3 regions of the Burkholderia sp. 22PA0099 genome follow, and region 3 is predicted to be linked to each of the others. Evidence: riboswitches for the same ligand, from Rfam matches in the RefSeq annotation. Region 3 holds a riboswitch; each other region holds the start of a gene.

Region 1 (5,781 bases), 1.6 Mb from region 3:
ATGCCTGCCTTCATGGTCTTGCATTGCCATGAACCGCCCCTGCGGGGGAAATCGAGATCGCCAATCATAAGCGAATTCGCCGGGTGAATTCGACGCGGCGACTGGGGTGCCCGGTTCAGGCGGACGGGTTGCGATCGCTGTCGCGGGCGCCGACCCGCTGCACGAATGATTGACACGGTTCGCCGCGCAGCGGCTGGTCATGGAAGCGCCGCAGTGGCAACGAAGCTTCGGTGTGGAAGTGGTCGGGATGATCGAGACGCAGCTGCTTGACGGTGTCGTCGATCCGCGCCCGGCCCGCTTTCGATGCCGCGATCAGTTGCTTCTGCTCGTTCGTGCTGAATGTCATCGCGATTCCTCTGCCGGCAAGATGTGCCCGGCTGCGCTGCTGCCGGACCGCAAAACAGCAGTCTGGCGGTCGACGGCTCGCCAGGCTATGGGACAGGGACGAAAAAAAGCCGGGCATTCAGCCCGGCCAAACGACCCCGCCACGACTTCCGGAACGAACCACGGGGCCGGTCCTGCTCTCTCTGTTCGTTGTTGTTGTCAGAACGCGTCAGGAAGCCTTACCAGCGGTAGCCCACACCGGCACCCGCGCCCACCGAGCCGCGCGTGTTGGTGGTCAGCGAACCCTTGACCATCCACTTTTGCGTGGCGGTCGACAGGCCGAGCGCCATCGCCGACTGGCCGCCGTACGTGCCGCCCGCGATCGACACCACGCGTTCGCCCGGCAGCACCGCCTGCGGCAAATTCGCCATCGCCATCGCCGAGGCGGAGCCGGCGGCCGCATCCTTGCGGTAGCCGTCCACATCCGAACGCAGCTGGCCGACCTGCTGGTTCGTGTAGGCGTTGGCGCGCTGCACGCCGTTGTCGACAGCCGAGTTCAACTGGCCGACGTTCGCCGCGTCCGTGTCCGCCACACCGGCCGCGACGTTGGTCACGCGCTGGCCGGCACCGTCGACGGGGCCGCCGTTACCCGCATCCCGGCCGGTATTGCCGGTATTGCCGGCATAGCCCGTGCTCGCCAGGGCATCGACCCGCGAGGTCAGCTCGAACAGTTGGCCGCCGTTCACGGCGTCGGTGCTGTTCGCCGCGATGCGGCCTGCCGCGACGTTCGTGAGCGCCACCGTCTGCGCCGCGCCGATCCCGCCGAGCGTGACCATGCCGCGGTTCGAGCCGGCGTCGTACACGAGCGCGTCGAGCGTCGAGCCGTCGCTGCCCACCAGGCCGGCCTGCTTCAGTTGCGCGACGTTCACCGCGTCGGTGTCGGCGGTGCCGGCCGCGACGTTGGTGATCTGGCGTTCGGCGCCCGCCGCGCCCACCGAGACGGTGTTGGCGCGATTGGCGACGCTGCCCTGGCCGAGTGCGACGGCGTTGGTGGCGCCGGCTTGCACTTGCGCGCCGAAGCCGATCGCGGTGCCGTTGAGTTCCGATACCGTGCTGTTCGCGCCCAACGCGGTCGATTGGACCGTGGCGGCGTTTGCGAGTGCACCGATCGCGGTGCCCGAGCCGATTGCGTGCGCTTGATAACCGAGTGCCGACGCGGGATTGCCCAGACCGGTGGAGTCGGCCAGCGCCTGATCGCCGATCGCGATGTCCGCGACCTTGTTGGCGGTCGCCTTGTAGCCGACGGCCACGGCGGCTTGCGAATTCGCGGCTGCGCCGTAGCCGATCGCCGCCGCCAGCGACGAATTCGCGGTGGCGGCCGCCCCGAGCGCAACGGAGTCGTAGCTGTTGGCCGCTGCTTTCACGCCAATGGCGACCGAGCTCGAACCGGTGGTCAGCGCGCTGTTGCCGAGTGCGACCGAGTTGTAGCTGTTGGTCTGCGCGCCGTTGCCGATCGCGACGGAGTTATAGCTGTTGGCCGCTGCCTTCACGCCAATGGCGACCGAGCTGCTGCCGGCGGTGCTGGCCGCGTGACCGAGCGTCACCGAATCGGACGAGGCGCTCAGGGCGTCTTCCCCAATCGATACCGAGCTATGTCCGAGCGTCTTCGCATTGGTGCCGACCGCCACCGAATCGTAGCTGCCGCTGTTGGCATTGAGGCCCAGCGCGATCGCTCCGCCGCCACCGTTCGACAGCGAGCCCTGGCCGATGGCGATGTTGCCGGCGCTGCCCGATGCCGCTACCGCGTTGTTGCCCAGTGCGACAGCCCCGGCGCCCGAGGCGCTGGCACCCGCGCCGATCGCGCTGGCGCCTGCCGATGCGGCGATGGCGCCGTGGCCGAGGGCGGTCGAGTCGGCGCCATTCGCGGCGGCCGACGCGCCGGCTGCCACTGCGTTCGCGCCCTTGGCCGTGGCGGAATCGTCGACGGTGGCCGAGCCCTTCGCCACGAAGTAGTCGCTGGTCGAAGCGGCATGGGCTGCGTTCACGCCGCCAAACATGGCGCCGACGAGGAAGGTGGTGGTGACTGCGCGTTGGATCAGTGAGGTTTTCATGGTTCGCTCCAGTAGGTTTTAACCGATGAGTTCACTTTACAAAGTGCTGACCATCGGTGATATCTGACCGGTTTCGAACCGCATAGGACTAGTACTAAAACCGGAAAACGCCGGCGCGACGGCGATGCGGGCACCGGTGGTCGAGTCAATTCCGTACCGGCTGAATGGCGGGCGAAAGAGGCGGTCGATGCCCTGGCGGGGGCGCGAAAATCCATACCGGGGCACGCGTCGCGGGGTCGCCGTGGAGGCTTCGACGCCGTGTATCGGCAGATCGGTGTCGAGGACGAGCGCGCGGTAAGGGATATCGCGTTTTCGTTGGCCGTTCCGCATTGCGTATGGTAAGTTTGCGGTCGTTCTACACGTGCATCACGGGAGAGACCGCTTGCTCAAGTCAAGCGGCGCCGACGGAGCAACCGCCCCGGAAACTCTCAGGCAAAAGGACCGTGATGCGGGAACACTCTGGAGAGCGGCGCCTTGCGCGCCCACCGAAGGGGAGCCGCGCCGCGATGTCATGCGGGATGTGGCGAAACTCTCAGGTAAACGGACAGATGGGGCAAATGCGCCGGCGGCACGGATCGCCGGCAATGCTCAACACTGTCTGGACCATCACATGTCACGAATCGCCATCATTGGCGCCGGCATTACCGGCGTCACGACCGCCTATGCGCTCTCGCAACGCGGCCACAGCGTCACCGTCTTCGAACGGCACCGCTATGCCGCGATGGAAACCTCCTTCGCCAACGGCGGCCAGCTCTCGGCCAGCAATGCGGAAGTCTGGAACAGCCGGGCCACGGTACTGAAGGGGTTGCGGTGGATGTTCACGCGCGACGCGCCGCTGCTCCTGAACCCGCGCCCCAGTGCGCACAAGTACGGCTGGATCGCCGAATTCCTCGGGAAGATCCCGCGCTACGAAGCGAACACGATCGAGACCGTGCGGCTGGCGATCGCCGCCCGTGCCCATCTGTTCGAGATTGCGGAGCGCGAGGGCATCGAGTTCGATCACGAGCGGCGCGGTATTTTGCACTTCTATGCAACGCGCAAGGAGCACGACGCGGCCACGCGCGTGAACACCTTGCTGCGTGCAGGCGGGCTGGACCGTCGAGCGGTGACGCCGGAGGAGATGCGCGCGATCGAGCCGGCGCTTCAGGGCAGTTTCCACGGCGGATTCTTTACGGAGTCCGATTCAACCGGCGACATTCACAAATTTACCCGGGGGCTGTCGTCGGCCTGCGAGCGTCGCGGCGTGCAATTTCATTACGACACGGCGGTCGGCGGCATCGAGTCGATCGAGGGCGGCCGGATCTCGATCGCCTCCGGGCGGCAACAGGAGGTTTTCGATCGTGTCGTCATCTGCGCCGGGGTCGGCAGTAAGCAGTTCGCCGCGATGGTGGGCGACCACGTGAACGTCTATCCGGTCAAAGGGTATTCGATCACCGTGCAACTGGACGATGCACCGAGCCGCGACGGCGCGCCCTGGGTCAGCCTGCTCGACGATCGCGCGAAGATCGTGACCAGCCGTCTGGGCGCGGATCGTTTCCGGGTTGCCGGCACGGCGGAATTCAATGGCGCGAACCGGGACATTCGCGCGGATCGGATCGAGCCTTTGGTCGATTGGGTGCGCCGCTACTTTCCCGCCGTCTCGACGTCTCGCGTGGTGCCGTGGGCGGGCTTGCGGCCGATGTTGCCGAGCATGCTGCCGCGAGTGGGGCGTGGCAAGCGCCCGGGCGTCTTCTACAACACCGGGCATGGGCATCTCGGCTGGACCTTGTCGGCGGCAACGGCGGAAGCCGTGACGTCGGTGATCGGCGAGGGTTGAATTCGCGGCATTGACCGACTGCCCGGATGCGGTCCGAACCTCGCTGCGACGAGATGAGCGAATTCGCACAGAGATTGAGCGAAACCGTCGCGATCATGCCGATATTTGATGACAGAATGGCTCACGTTCCCTGGACATCAACGATACCCGCCATGATCGCTTCACCGTTCGACACCGCGCCGCGTTGCGCTCGCGCATCACGCTGCCCGCAGCCGATCGTTGCCACGCTCGAATCGCCCGTGCCGTGGCCGACGCGCTCGCTGTCGGATGTCCCATGAATGCCGACCTGTCGGCAGAGAGCGAGGCCGCCGACCGCCTCGCCGAGGCAATCCGGTTCGGAGCGGGTTCACGCAGCGTACTGTCCAGGCCCGAGGTGGGCGCGGCGGGGCATATCGTGCAACGCTCCGATCTGACCTCGCGTCGGATCGTGGTCGGTCAGGCAACGCTGATTCTCGTCGAGGAGGGCACCAAGCGGATTCGCTGGCGTGGCGGCGAGGGCGTCGCGAACCCCGGGGCGGCGTTCACGCTGCAGGCCGGTGAACGCGTCGACATCTCCAACACGCCCGGCCGAAGCGGCCTCTACCGTGCGCTCTGGATCAACTGGAGTGCGGCGCTGCTCGCGATGCCCGAGCCGGTCAGGCGCCGGCCGAGCCCGCGCGTGGCCGTGCATGCCGGCTTGGGCGACGCGTTTCGCGCATCGTTCTATCGCGCCTTCAATGGCTTGCAACCGGCCGAAGGCCTGCCGCCGGCGATCGCGGCGAGCCGTTTGCGGGAAGTGCTGCTGTGGCTCGCCGAACGCGGTTTTCATTTTTCGTCCCTGGCGTCGGCGCCGGCGTCGTTCGGCGAGCAGGTTCGCACGCTGCTTGCCGCGGATCTGTCGACGGCGTGGTCGATGGAACGCGTCGCCGACGAAATCGCAACCAGCGTGCCGACACTGCGAAGAAAGCTGGCGGCGGAGGACACATCGTTTCGCCGGCTTCAGCAGGATGTCCGCATGTCGCATGCGCTGGCGTTGCTTCAGAACACCGATGTGCCTGTACTGGAGATCGCCCTGGCCACCGGTTATGCCTCCGCATCCCGCTTCTCGGCTCGCTTCCGTGAGCGGTTCGGCTATCTGCCCACCGACGTTCGCGGACAACGCCGTGGGCGCTCGGCGTCGTTCGCCCGCCATCTCGGCGCGCCGGACGGTGTCTAGCCACCGCATCGCTCATCGCCGTCTCGCTCGCTACATTTCATACCGAGGAACACATGCCATGCTGAAAATTCATCATCTGGGTCATTCGCAATCCGAACGGATCATCTGGCTCTGCGAGGAGCTGGACCTTCCCTTCGAACTGGAGAAGTATCAACGGGATGCCGTCACACGCCTGTCGCCGCCTGAATTGAAAGCGCTGCATCCTCTCGGCGCCGCGCCGCTGGTCGAGGTCGACGGCGCGTGCCTGGCCGAATCGGCCGCGATCGTCGAATTCATCCTCGCGCGATACGGGCATGGGCGGCTGCAGTTCGATTCGTCGCATCCGGCGTTCGCGT
Region 2 (5,781 bases), on a different replicon from region 3:
GCTCGACGACCTCGCGCGCGCGGGCAAGATCGTCTATGCCGGCTTGTCCAACTTCCCGGCATGGCGCCTCGCCCGCGCCGTCACGCTCGCCGAGATCACGCGCGCGACGCCGATTGCCGCCGCGCAGTTCGAATACAGCCTCGTGCATCGCGAGCCCGAGGCCGACGTGTTCGTGGCCTGCCGCGCCCTGGGCCTCGCGACGCTCACCTGGTCGCCGCTCGGCGGCGGGATGTTGACCGGAAAATATCGGAACGGCGAAGCGGGTCGACGCGAAGCATTCGGCGGCGCCGTGTTCCAGGCCGAAGATTCGCGACAGCGCTCCGATGTGCTCGACACGGTGCTCGACATGGCTCGCGAACTGCAGGCCACGCCGGACCAGGTCGCCATCGCCTGGGTCGCCGCGCACGGCGGGCTGCCGCTGATCGGGCCGCGTTCGCTGCCGCAGCTCGTCAGCAACCTCGGTGCGGCGAATCTGACATTGAGCGCCGAGCAGCTCGCCCGACTCGATGCGGTCAGCGCCCCCGCGGTCAAGGCCGCCACGGTCGCCGCGGTATCCGACTCGAACACCGATACCGCGCTGCCGCTCCTCCCGGTTGCCTGACGCAGCGCGTTCGGCGCCCTCCCATCCTGCTTCGTTTTCCTGAACAATATGAACACTCACCTTCCGGCCCCGGGCAGCATCGCCGACATGAAAGCCGGCGAAATTGCCCTGCTCGCCGACGCCGATCAGCGCGCGGCTCACTATCTCGAGTCGGTCGAAACCCGGCGTGTCTTTCCCACGCCGGAGGCGCTCGCGGCCTTGGCCGCGTTCGACGAACCGCTCCCCGAACAGGGACGCTCCGCGCACGATACGCTGGCGCTGCTCGACGACATCGGCTCGCCCGCCACGGTGGCCTCGAACGGGCCGCGCTATTTCGGTTTCGTCGTGGGAGCGTCGTTGCCGGGCGCGGCCGCGGCCGAGCGGCTGATGATGGCGTGGGATCAGGGCGCGCCGCTGGCCATGGCATCGCCCGTCAGTGCGCGCATCGAGGCAGTGGCCGGCAACTGGCTGCTCGAGGCGCTCGATCTGCCGCGAGGCAGCGCCGTCGGCTTCGGCACGTCGGCCACGGCATGCGGGCTGAGTTGCCTGGCGGCCGCGCGGCGCGCCTTGCTCAAGCGGGCCGGATGGGATCTCGACACGAAGGGGCTGTACGGTGCGCCGCAAATCCGCGTGGTGGTATCGGCGCGGATTCACGTGGTGGTGCTCAAGGCGTTGCGGGTGCTCGGCTTCGGCACGGAGCAGGTCATTCCGGCGGCCACTGACGCGCACGGCCGCGTCGATCCCGAGCGCCTGCCCGAACTCGACGCCAACACCATCCTTTGCCTGCAGGCCGGCGAGGTCAACACCGGCGAATTCGATCCGTTCGCAGCGCTCATTCCGAAGGCAAAGGCGCAAGGCGCATGGGTACACGTGGATGGCGCGTTCGGCTTGTGGGCGCGGGCATCGCAGGCGTTGCGGCACCATACGGACGGTGTGGAACTCGCGGACAGCTGGACCACGGACGGGCACAAGTGGCTGAATACGCCCTACGACTGCGCGATGGCGATCTGCCGCGATCCCGACGCATTGGCGGAAACCTTGAGCAGCGATGCCGTCTACGCCACCGGCTCGCGCCTGGCCCAGAAGAACCTCACGCTCGAATTCTCCCGACGCCCTCGCGGCATCACGATTTGGGCCGCGCTGCGCACGCTCGGCCAGCAAGGCGTGGCCGCGATGGTGGAACGTCATTGCGCCCAGGCGACCAGATTGGCGCACGGGTTGCGCGATGCCGGTTTCGACGTGCTGAATCGCGTTGTCCTCAACCAGGTATTGGTTCGGGGAGAAAACGATGCGCAGACTGCTGCGATCCGGCAGGCCGTTGAAAGCTCGGGTGAAGCCTGGTTCGGGCCGGCGGTGTGGGACGGGCGCCCTGCATTCCGCCTCAGCGTATCGTCGTGGCGCACCGAAGATGCGGATATCGACAGGACCATCGCGCTGCTTCGGAGCGCACGCGACACGGCCTGATCACCGGCAAGTCATGCGGCGCTACCGCCCCTGCTCAATCACCGGGCGTATCGACGAGGCGACAATGCCGACCGCGACACGCCCGAATGACCGCACGCCTCAGTTCGTACCCTGAAGCGCATAAGTTTGCAGATGTGCAAAGGCGGTTCGCAAATACGGTGTCTCGATCCGATGGCGCGCCGCGCGGGCGATCATGTCGCCCACGATCGCGTCGGACTCGATGCGCGGCGCGCGCCGCGCGATGTCGCGCATCATCGACGCGGCCCAGGTCGAATCCGGGTCGAGCAGGAAACCGCGAACGCCGCTCACCGCCTGCTCGCCGAGGCCGAACCCCTCCGCCGCGGCCACGGCAAGCGATTCGTCGAGCAGCGCCTCGATCACGCCCTTGCCATCCGCCGTCCGCAAGATATCGCACAAGCGCCCGCGCATCAGGCAGGTCGCGGCGGCGCCCGAGCACAACATCACCCACTTCTGCCATAGGTCGGCTTCGACCCGCTCCGACGCCACGCGCAAACCCGGCGTGGATGCGATCGCCGCGTGGAAGCGGCGCACCAGATCGCGCTGCAGCGGATGGCGCGCACCGACAATCAGTTTGTCCTGACTGCCGGTGTGCACGACATGGCCGTCCTCTGCGAGCGACGCGGCGATATAGGACACGCCGCCCAGCACCCGTTCCCGCCCGACGCGACGGTCCAGCGTGTCGTACACCGCCATGCCGTTCAGCAATGCGAGCACACCGGTCGTGCCGGCGAGCGCGGGCGCCAGCGAATCCAGCGCGTCGTCGAGGTCGTAAGCCTTGCAGGTCAGCAAGACCAGGTCGTAGCCCGGCTCCACCGCATCCGCGGTCACGGCATTGACCGCCGCACCGAAATCCCCCAGCGCGCTCGACACGCGCAGGCCATCGCGAACCAAGGCGGCCGCGCGGTTCGGGCGCACGAGAAACGTCACGTTCGCGCCCGCCTGGATCAGACGCGAGCCATAGTAGCCGCCCAGCGCGCCAGCACCGAGGATCAGAACCCGAAGCCCTTCATGATGATTGCTCATATCTCCGCCATCGAATCGTTGTCCTGTACGCAGCCGGTATGCCGGACAGCGTGACATGCGGCTTGGCGCTCGCTGCACGGCTTCGAGCGCGATCATCGCCGCGGCTGGAATACTACTATTAAAGTAGTATTCCAGCCAGATATCGGAGACATGCCTAGCCGTCGATGTCTTCAACAACGACATGTGCGGTTCAATCAATCGGCGCCGATCACCGACGCGATAGCGGTGCCGCTCGAATCGTGACGCCGGTAATGCCGGCGCCGATGATGGCGATTCGTGACATGTGATGGTCCAGATCGAATTGAGCATCGCCGACGACAACCGCCGCCGGCGCCGATGCCCCATCTGTCCATTTACCTGAGAGTTTCGCCACCGCCCGGATTGCGCCACGGCGGTGGCTCCCCTTCGGTGGGCGGGCGAGGCGCCACTCTCCAGAGCGTTCTTGCATCACGGTCTTTTTGCTTGAGAGTTTCCGGGGCGGTTGCTCCGTCGGTGCCGCTCGCTCAAGCGGTCTCTCCCGTGATGCACGAATAGAACGATTGCCAATTTACCCTGAACGGCGTGCGCCATAATTCGGCAACGGGAAATCCATTACCGCGTGTCGGTTCCACCCCCAATCTCAAGTATTCCTATTCAAATAGTCGTTCAGTCGTGCCTCTCGACCGCCGGGTCAGTATCCGGCGCGTGACGATACGTTGTCGCGGGCGACGTTGCCGCCGGCCGTATGCGCATTGGCCTGCGCGACGGCCGAGATAATATCGATCGCCTCCTGCACCTGATCGCGGGTGATGTTCAGGTAAGGGATCGCGCGAACGCCGTCCGCACCGGACGGCAGGACATGCAGCCCCTTTTCGTAAAGCCGCTCGACGAATTCACCGGCCGGGAGCGACGATATGCCGAACCTCACGATGTTCGTTTCGACCGTGGACACATCGAGGGAAATGCCGGGTTGGCCCGCGATGCCGTTGGCCAGCATGCGCGCATGTTCGTGATCCTCATGAAGCCGCTCACGGTGATGGCGCAGTGCGTGCAACGCGCCGGCCGCGACGATCCCGGCCTGGCGGAACCCGCCACCGATCTGCTGCTTGAAACGACGCGCGCGCGCGATGAAATCACGAGAGCCAGCCAGCGCCGAACCCACGGGCGCGCCGAGCCCTTTCGAAAAGCACACGCTGACCGAGTCGAAATGGCGTGCGTATTCGCGCTCGGGAATCCCGGTGGCGGCTGTCGCATGCCAGAGCCTCGCGCCATCCAGGTGCAGTGCGAGGCCGCGCTGCCGGCCAAGCTCGCAAACGGCCTGCAGCTGCTCGATCGGCCACACCTTGCCGCCACCGATGTTGTGGGTGTTTTCCACACAGAGCAGCTTGATCGGGGCAGGAATCGTGGTGGGGAAAAATCGATGCGACACGCCGAGCGCATTCGCTACGTCGTCCGGCGTGAAGACGCCGCGCACACCGGGCAGCAGGCGCGGGAGTACCCCGGAGAACGCTGCCGGCGCGCCGCCTTCAAGAATATAGACGTGCGCATTCTGATCGAAGAGAACCGCGTCGCCCGGTTCCGTATGGGTGCGGATCGCGACCTGATTGGTCATCGTGCCGGTCACCATGTACACCGCGTCTTCCTTGCCCAGCAATTCCGCGACTTCTCGCTCAAGTGCCTTGACGGTCGGATCGTCGCCATACACGTCGTCGCCGACCGGCGCGTTGGCGATGGCCTGACGCATGGCCTGAGTCGGCTGGCTGCAGGTGTCACTTCGTAAATCGATCATGCTGTGCTCCCGGATAAGGTGGATGGTGAGCACAGCTTCGGCCACGCACCGGCCGGCGATTTGGACAAACTTGCTGATTTACTGCCGGGCGATACCGGGCGGCACGCCGAAAAAACGACTGAACTCCCGACTCAAGTGCCCTTGATCGCAGTAGCCGACATCGATGGCGACCTGTCGCAACGGTACGCCACGGAGCACGCGATGTTTGGCCAATGCAACACGACGCTGCACCAGATACGCATGAGGCGCGACCCCGACCGACTTCTTGAACTCGCGCAGCAGGTGATAAGCGCTCATACCCGCCACCTGGGCGATGGCATCGAGCGACGGGTTATCCACGAAATGGGCATCGATATAGTCGCGCGCCCGGCGCACTGCCCCGGGCATCGCGCCCCCGGCGGATGGCCGATGCGTCGCCGACGCGTGTCTCAGCACGAGTTGGGCCATCGCGGCGGTAAGCCGGGATGTTCTTTCAAGCTGGCTGGCGTCATCGGATTCGGAGCAAATGTGCGCAGCGCGAAACAACCGCATCGTGTCGGGGTCGTCCATTACGACGTCGGGAAAATGCACGGACCGCTGTGGCGCACCGTCCGCGTCCCGCAACAGTCCGAGCAGGCCCGACGTCGATACATACACCATGCGGTAATCCCAACCGCCTTCGACCGCTGGACGCCCCTCATGAAGCTGCCCCGGATTGATCACGCAGATCGCGCCCTGCGGCATGATCAGCCTTCGGCCACGGCCCTCGAGAAACGCCTGTGCACCGCGTTCGATCACGCCGATCGCAAACTCGTCGTGCGCATGCGGCGGGAACCGATGCGTGCGATAGCTGGCTGTCATCAGTTCGGCGTCGGCAAAGCCAGGCTCGCGCCAAAATTTTGCCTGGTTCGATCGGGATGGATGTGCTGTATCCATGGTCGTGACC
Region 3 (5,781 bases):
CCAGCGCGGCCTGCTGCTCGTCCTCGTTGGCGGCGATCGCGAGCGCCTGCTCGGGCGTGACGAGGCCGTTCTTCCACAACGAGATGATGTTCTGGATCTTGCGGATCAGGCCCTTGTCGGTGGTGCCGAGCTGCTCCTGCACCATGCCGAAGCAGTCGTCCGAATCCATGATCGAGAACTGCGGCTTGAGGCCCACGTGCTCGGCCTCCTGGCGCAGGATCTGCACGCCGAGCGAGTGGAACGTGCACACCGTGAGTTGATTCACGGGCACCTTGCGGCCTTCCTTGCCGGGCGTGGTCAGCGTCTTGCCTTCGAGCAGCTTGCCGACGCGCTCGCGCATTTCGGCGGCGGCCTTGTTGGTGAACGTGACGGCCGCGATATGGCGCGGCTCGAACCCCTTGTTCTCGATCAGATGGGCGATCTTCTGGGTGATCACCCGCGTCTTGCCGCTGCCGGCGCCGGCGAGCACGAGACAGGGGCCGTCGAGATAGCGCACCGCTTCGTTTTGAGCGGCATTGAGACCTGCGGACATGGTGGCTGACGGACTGGAGATGCGGATGGCGGCGCCGCCGCCGCGCCTTCGAACAGGGCGCGGTGCGCGCCGCCGGAGGCTGCGCGGATCGGAATACGACGGACGCGGGAGGCCGCATGTTAACACGCCGCCTGCGTGCCGATCGTGACGCCAAAATGGGGCCGGACAACGAATCGGGCTACCGCCCACCCGGCGTGCCGGCGTGTTCGCGCCCCGCTTCGCCGTGCCACAATAGCCGCTCGTTTGATCTCGCTCGCTGACAGGATTCGCTTATGGCTTCTTTGCTGAAAGTAGGTCTGATGGGTTTCGGTTTCGCCGGCGCGACGTTCCACGCGCCCGTGATCGCGCACAGCGGCCGCACCACGGTCGCGGCGATCGCCACCGGGCAGCCCGAGAAGGCGCGCGCCGCCTATCCGCAGGCGGCCGTGGTGGCCGATTTCGAGGCGCTGCTCGCGCACGCCGACGTCGAATGCGTGGTGATCGCCACGCCGAACGACACCCACTTCGATCTGGCCCGCCGCACGCTGGAAGCGGGCAAGCACGTGGTGGTCGACAAGCCGGTCACGCTGAGTTCGGCCGAGGCGCGCACGCTGGCGCGGCTCGCGGCGGACCGCGGGCTGGTGTTCGCGCCGTTCCACAACCGCCGCTGGGACGGCGATTTCCTCACCGTTCGCCAGCTCGTCGCGAGCGGCGAACTGGGCCGCATCACCTGGTTCGAATCGCACTTCGACCGCTTCCGCCCGCAGATCCGCCAGCGCTGGCGCGAGGACGCGACGCGCGGCGGCGGCCTGCTGTTCGATCTCGGCCCGCACCTGATCGACCAGGCGCTGGCGCTGTTCGGCGCGCCGGACACGGTCAGCGCGACGGTGCGCGCGCGCCGCGACGGCTCGGAGGCCGCCGACCTGATCCACCTGGTGCTCGGCTATCCGGACAAGGAAGTGGCGCTGCACGCGAGCGCGCTCGCGGCGATCGAGCCGGCGCGCTTCACCGTGCTCGGCACGCGCGGCGGCTATCAGAAGTTCGGGCTGGACACGCAGGAAGATCAACTCAAGGCGGGCCTGACGCCCGACGACGTCGAATTCGGCGGCGGCAACCACCCCGGCGTGCTGCATCTGCTCGACGGCGACGTCGAGACGGAACGCCCGGTGCCCACGCTCGACGGTCAGTACGCCGAGTTCTACCGCGCGCTGGCTGCCTCGATCCACGATCGCGCGCCGTTCCCGGTGACGGCCCAGGATGCCGTCGACGTGATGGCGATCATCGAGCTGGCCGATCGCAGCGAGCGCGAAGGCCGCCGCCTGCCGTTCGTGCGCGAAACGTTTTGACACCGGCGTACGCGCTCGCCGGTACAAACCGTTACAAAAGTCTCGGGAACCCGAACTGACTTAGGAATAGTCTCAATCGTGCTTAAAACGGCCGGCCCCGAGAGGGCCGGCTTCGTTTTCGGCACGCCGCACCCGCATTCGCGCCTCACCGATCCGCCACAAGGAGAACGATTCATGCAACGGTTGATCCGTACGGCCCTCGGCGCCGCCCTCGTCGCCTCGCTGGCCGCGTGCGTGGTCACGCCGCCGCCGAAGCGATGGACGCCGCGTCCGCGCCCCGTTCAACCGGCCCCCGTCCAGCCGACGCTGCCGCCCCCGCCGCAACCGGCGCCGCCGCCGGTGGGCGTCGAGCGCATGAACGACATCCTGGCCCGGATCGACAGCCTCGGCGGGCGCATCGATTCGCGCGTGACGGGTGGCGCCTATCCGCCCCCGCAAGGCCGCGCGCTGCATCGCCGGCTCGACGTGATCCGCCAGGAAGCGAACGACATGAGCGCCCAGCACGGCGGCGGCCTGACCGCCGACGAACAGCGCGTGCTGAACCAGGAACTCGATACGGCCGCGCGCGCGATCGGCGTGTAAGCGGTGGGTGTGGGCGGGTGAGCGCGACGTGCGCCGCCGGCTCCGCGCCGTTCTTTCTCCGTCTTCGTTTCATCTCGCAAGCCGCCGTGACGCGGCATCGCGTGGCGCGCCGTCGGCTCCGCGCCCGGCTTTTCCCTCTCCGTTCATCTCGCAAGCCGCCATGGCGCGGCCTCGCGCGGCGCGCCGTCGGCTCCGCGCCCGGCTTTCTCCCTCTCCGTTCATCTCGCAAGCCGCCATGGCGCGGCACCGCGCGGCGCGCCGTCGGCTCCGCGCCCGGCTTTCTCCCTCTCCGTTTCATCCCGCAAGCCGCCATGGCGCGGCCTCGCGCGGCGCTCCCGGAGCCCGCTCCGCGCGACTTGTTCACCGCTCGCCCACCGGTTATCCCAAGGCTTGTCCACCGCGAACGGGCAGTTGCCCACCGCTTATCCCACGGTTTTCCGGCCCCCTTTCCACAGCTTTTTCAGCGCTTTTCCACCCGGTTATCCACCGCCTTATCCCACACTTCGCCCCTGCTTACCCACCCGTTATCCACCGCCTGCCCACCGCTTATCCCCAGCAAATCCCGCGCTTGCCCACGTAGTCATCCACACGATTTTCCACAGCCGAACAGCCGGTTACCCCCTGCCGTTCCACACCTTGTCCACCGGCTTATCCCCAGCCTCGCCACGCAGGCGTGCGACATCCGCCTGCCGCCAGGCGACATGAATTTGCGCAAATTGACAAGCCGTTGGGCCTCGCGTACATTCGCCGGCACGCGTCGGGAGAGCGCGCAGCAGCCGGTACATCGGCTCGCCGCGCCGCCGAAGGGGCACACCCGCAAACTCTCAGGCAAAAGGACCGACCGCGTCGAAACACCGTGCGCGCCGCCAATGCGGCGCGTCGCGCGTTTCGAACTCTGGAGAGCGGCAGTAGCCCGTGCGAACGCACCGGCAAGCTGCCCACCGAAGGGGCGCGCGCAGGCCGGTCACGGCCGCGCAATCTCTCAGGTACCAAGGACAGAGGGGCTTGGCAAGGATTCACTGGCGTCGTGTCGCCCGTGCATCCCGCGAATTGCCAGATCGTTGTCACGCTCGCGCACCCGCGCGGACGGAACCCCGAGGCCCCGATGACCGCACTCAAACACACCCCGCTTCACGCCGCGCATACGGCGCTCAATGCCCGCATGGTCGATTTCGGCGGCTGGGACATGCCCGTGAACTACGGCTCCCAGCTCGACGAGCACCGTGCCGTGCGCACCGATGCGGGCATGTTCGACGTGTCGCACATGTGCGTCGTCGATTTCCGCGGCGAGCGCGTGCGCGCGTTCTTCGAGCACGCCATCGCCAACCACGTCGGCAAGCTGCAAACCCCGGGCAAGGCGCTCTATTCGTGCCTGCTGAACCCGGAAGGCGGCGTGATCGACGACCTGATCGTCTATTACTTCACCGAAAACTTCTTCCGCGTGGTGGTCAACGCCGGCACCGCCGAGAAAGATCTCGCCTGGTTCGCGCGCCTGAACGCCGACGGCGGCTTCGGCCTCGAGATCACGCCGCGCCGCGAGCTGGCGATCGTCGCCGTGCAAGGCCCGAACGCGCGCGCCAAGGCCTGGGACACGATTCCCGCCGCCCGCGCCGCCACCAGCGAACTGAAGCCGTTCAACGCCGCGCAGGTCGCCGGCACGCCGTTCGGCGACCTCACCGTTGCCCGCACCGGCTACACGGGCGAGGACGGCTTCGAGATCATCGTGCCGGCCAGCCACGTCGAAGCGCTGTGGAATGCGCTGGTCGCCCAGGGCGTGCGCCCGGCCGGGCTCGGCGCGCGCGACACGCTGCGCCTCGAAGCCGGCATGAACCTCTACGGCCAGGACATGGACGACACCGTCTCGCCGCTCGACGCGGGCCTGGCCTGGACGGTCGACCTCGCCGCCCCGCGCGATTTCGTCGGCCGCGCCGCGCTCGAAGCCAACGGCCAGCGCGCCGCCTTCGTCGGCCTGATCCTGCTGAAGGAAAACGGCAAGGCCGGCGGCGTGCTGCGCGCCCACCAGAAGGTCGTCACCGCGCACGGCGAAGGCGAGATCACGAGCGGCACCTTCTCGCCCACCATGCAGGAATCGATCGCGTTCGCGCGCGTGCCGGCCGGCGTATCGGCGGGCGATGCGGTGCAGGTGCAAATCCGGGACAAAAACCTTCCCGCGCGCGTGGTAAAACTCCCGTTCGTGCGCAACGGCAAGGTGCTGGCCGTCTGACGGCCCCCTCCCGCGCGCACGGCGAACTTCAACGCACAAAACCCAATCAGGAGCATCCGATGAGCAACGTCCCGGCCGATCTGAAATACACCGACGAACACGAATGGATCCGCACCGAAGCTGACGGCACGCTGACGGTCGGCATCACCGATCACGCGCAGAGCACGCTCGGCGACATCGTCTTCCTCGAACTCCCGGAAGTCGGCAAGCAGTTCAAGGAAGGCGAAGCAGTCGGCGTCGTCGAATCGGTCAAGGCCGCTTCCGACATCTACTCGCCGGTATCGGGCGAGATCCTCGCCGTCAACGCCGACGCGATCGACACGCCGGAATCGGTCAACGAAGACGCCTACGAAGCCTGGCTCTTCAAGATCAAGCTCGCCCCCGGCGCCAGCACCGACAAGCTGATCGACGCAGCCGCGTACACCAAGCTGATCGACTAAGCGTTTTACGACCCGCGCGGCGCGCCCGGCTCCGGTGCGCGCCGCCACCCCGCAGGACATGCCATGAAGCTCGACCATCCGGATCACCTGATGAACCGCACGCCCCTCTCGCTCGCCGCGCTCGAAACGCACGACGCGTTCGCCGAACGCCATATCGGCCCCGACGCCGCCAGCCAGCAGGCGATGCTCGACACGCTCGGCTTCGCGTCGCGCGCGGCGCTGATGGATGCGGTGATTCCCGCCGCGATCCGCCGCGACGAAACGCTGCCGCTCGGCCCGTTCACGCAGCCGAAAAGCGAAGCGGAAGCGCTCGCCGCGCTGCGCGAGCTGGCGAATCAGAACCAGGTGTTCCGGACCTTCATCGGCCAGGGCTATTACAACGCGCATACGCCGGCCGTGATCCTGCGTAACGTGCTCGAAAATCCGGCCTGGTACACGGCCTACACGCCGTACCAGCCCGAAATCTCGCAAGGCCGCCTCGAAGCGCTGCTGAACTTCCAGCAAATGGTGACCGACCTCACCGGCCTCGCCATCTCGAACGCCTCGCTGCTCGACGAGGCCACCGCCGCCGCCGAGGCGATGACGCTGCTGCAACGCAACGGCAAGCCGAAGTCGAACCGCTTCTTCGTGGCCGACGACGTGCTGCCGCAAACGCTCGAAGTGATTCGCACGCGCGCC

What was found. Region 3 has a riboswitch for glycine ahead of gcvT (glycine cleavage system aminomethyltransferase GcvT). Riboswitches for the same ligand answer to the same signal wherever they lie in the genome.
Region 1: another riboswitch for glycine. It lies ahead of AB4851_RS23145 (D-amino acid dehydrogenase); the one in region 3 lies ahead of gcvT (glycine cleavage system aminomethyltransferase GcvT).
Region 2: another riboswitch for glycine. It lies ahead of AB4851_RS10185 (ketopantoate reductase family protein); the one in region 3 lies ahead of gcvT (glycine cleavage system aminomethyltransferase GcvT).

Annotation. Positions count from the first base shown of each region.
Region 1 covers NZ_CP163165.1:1,694,717-1,700,497, forward strand. Annotated here, with positions in the region: gene AB4851_RS23130 (ATP-binding protein) at 1-30, opposite strand, end outside; gene AB4851_RS23135 (hypothetical protein) at 116-346, opposite strand; gene AB4851_RS23140 (YadA family autotransporter adhesin) at 564-2,435, opposite strand; glycine riboswitch at 2,795-2,889, shown strand; gene AB4851_RS23145 (D-amino acid dehydrogenase) at 3,046-4,251, shown strand; gene AB4851_RS23150 (hypothetical protein) at 4,305-4,529, shown strand; gene AB4851_RS23155 (helix-turn-helix transcriptional regulator) at 4,526-5,446, shown strand; gene AB4851_RS23160 (glutathione S-transferase family protein) at 5,394-5,781, shown strand, end outside.
Region 2 covers NZ_CP163164.1:2,273,958-2,279,738, reverse strand. Annotated here, with positions in the region: gene AB4851_RS10195 (aldo/keto reductase) at 1-601, shown strand, start outside; gene AB4851_RS10190 (pyridoxal phosphate-dependent decarboxylase family protein) at 689-2,044, shown strand; gene AB4851_RS10185 (ketopantoate reductase family protein) at 2,144-3,397, opposite strand; glycine riboswitch at 3,433-3,524, opposite strand; glycine riboswitch at 3,529-3,618, opposite strand; gene AB4851_RS10180 (threonine aldolase family protein) at 3,759-4,856, opposite strand; gene AB4851_RS10175 (AraC family ligand binding domain-containing protein) at 4,935-5,771, opposite strand.
Region 3 covers NZ_CP163165.1:129,359-135,139, forward strand. Annotated here, with positions in the region: gene AB4851_RS15815 (UvrD-helicase domain-containing protein) at 1-532, opposite strand, end outside; gene AB4851_RS15820 (oxidoreductase) at 805-1,857, shown strand; gene AB4851_RS15825 (hypothetical protein) at 2,032-2,439, shown strand; glycine riboswitch at 3,188-3,290, shown strand; glycine riboswitch at 3,325-3,448, shown strand; gene gcvT (glycine cleavage system aminomethyltransferase GcvT) at 3,545-4,663, shown strand; gene gcvH (glycine cleavage system protein GcvH) at 4,723-5,103, shown strand; gene gcvP (aminomethyl-transferring glycine dehydrogenase) at 5,167-5,781, shown strand, end outside.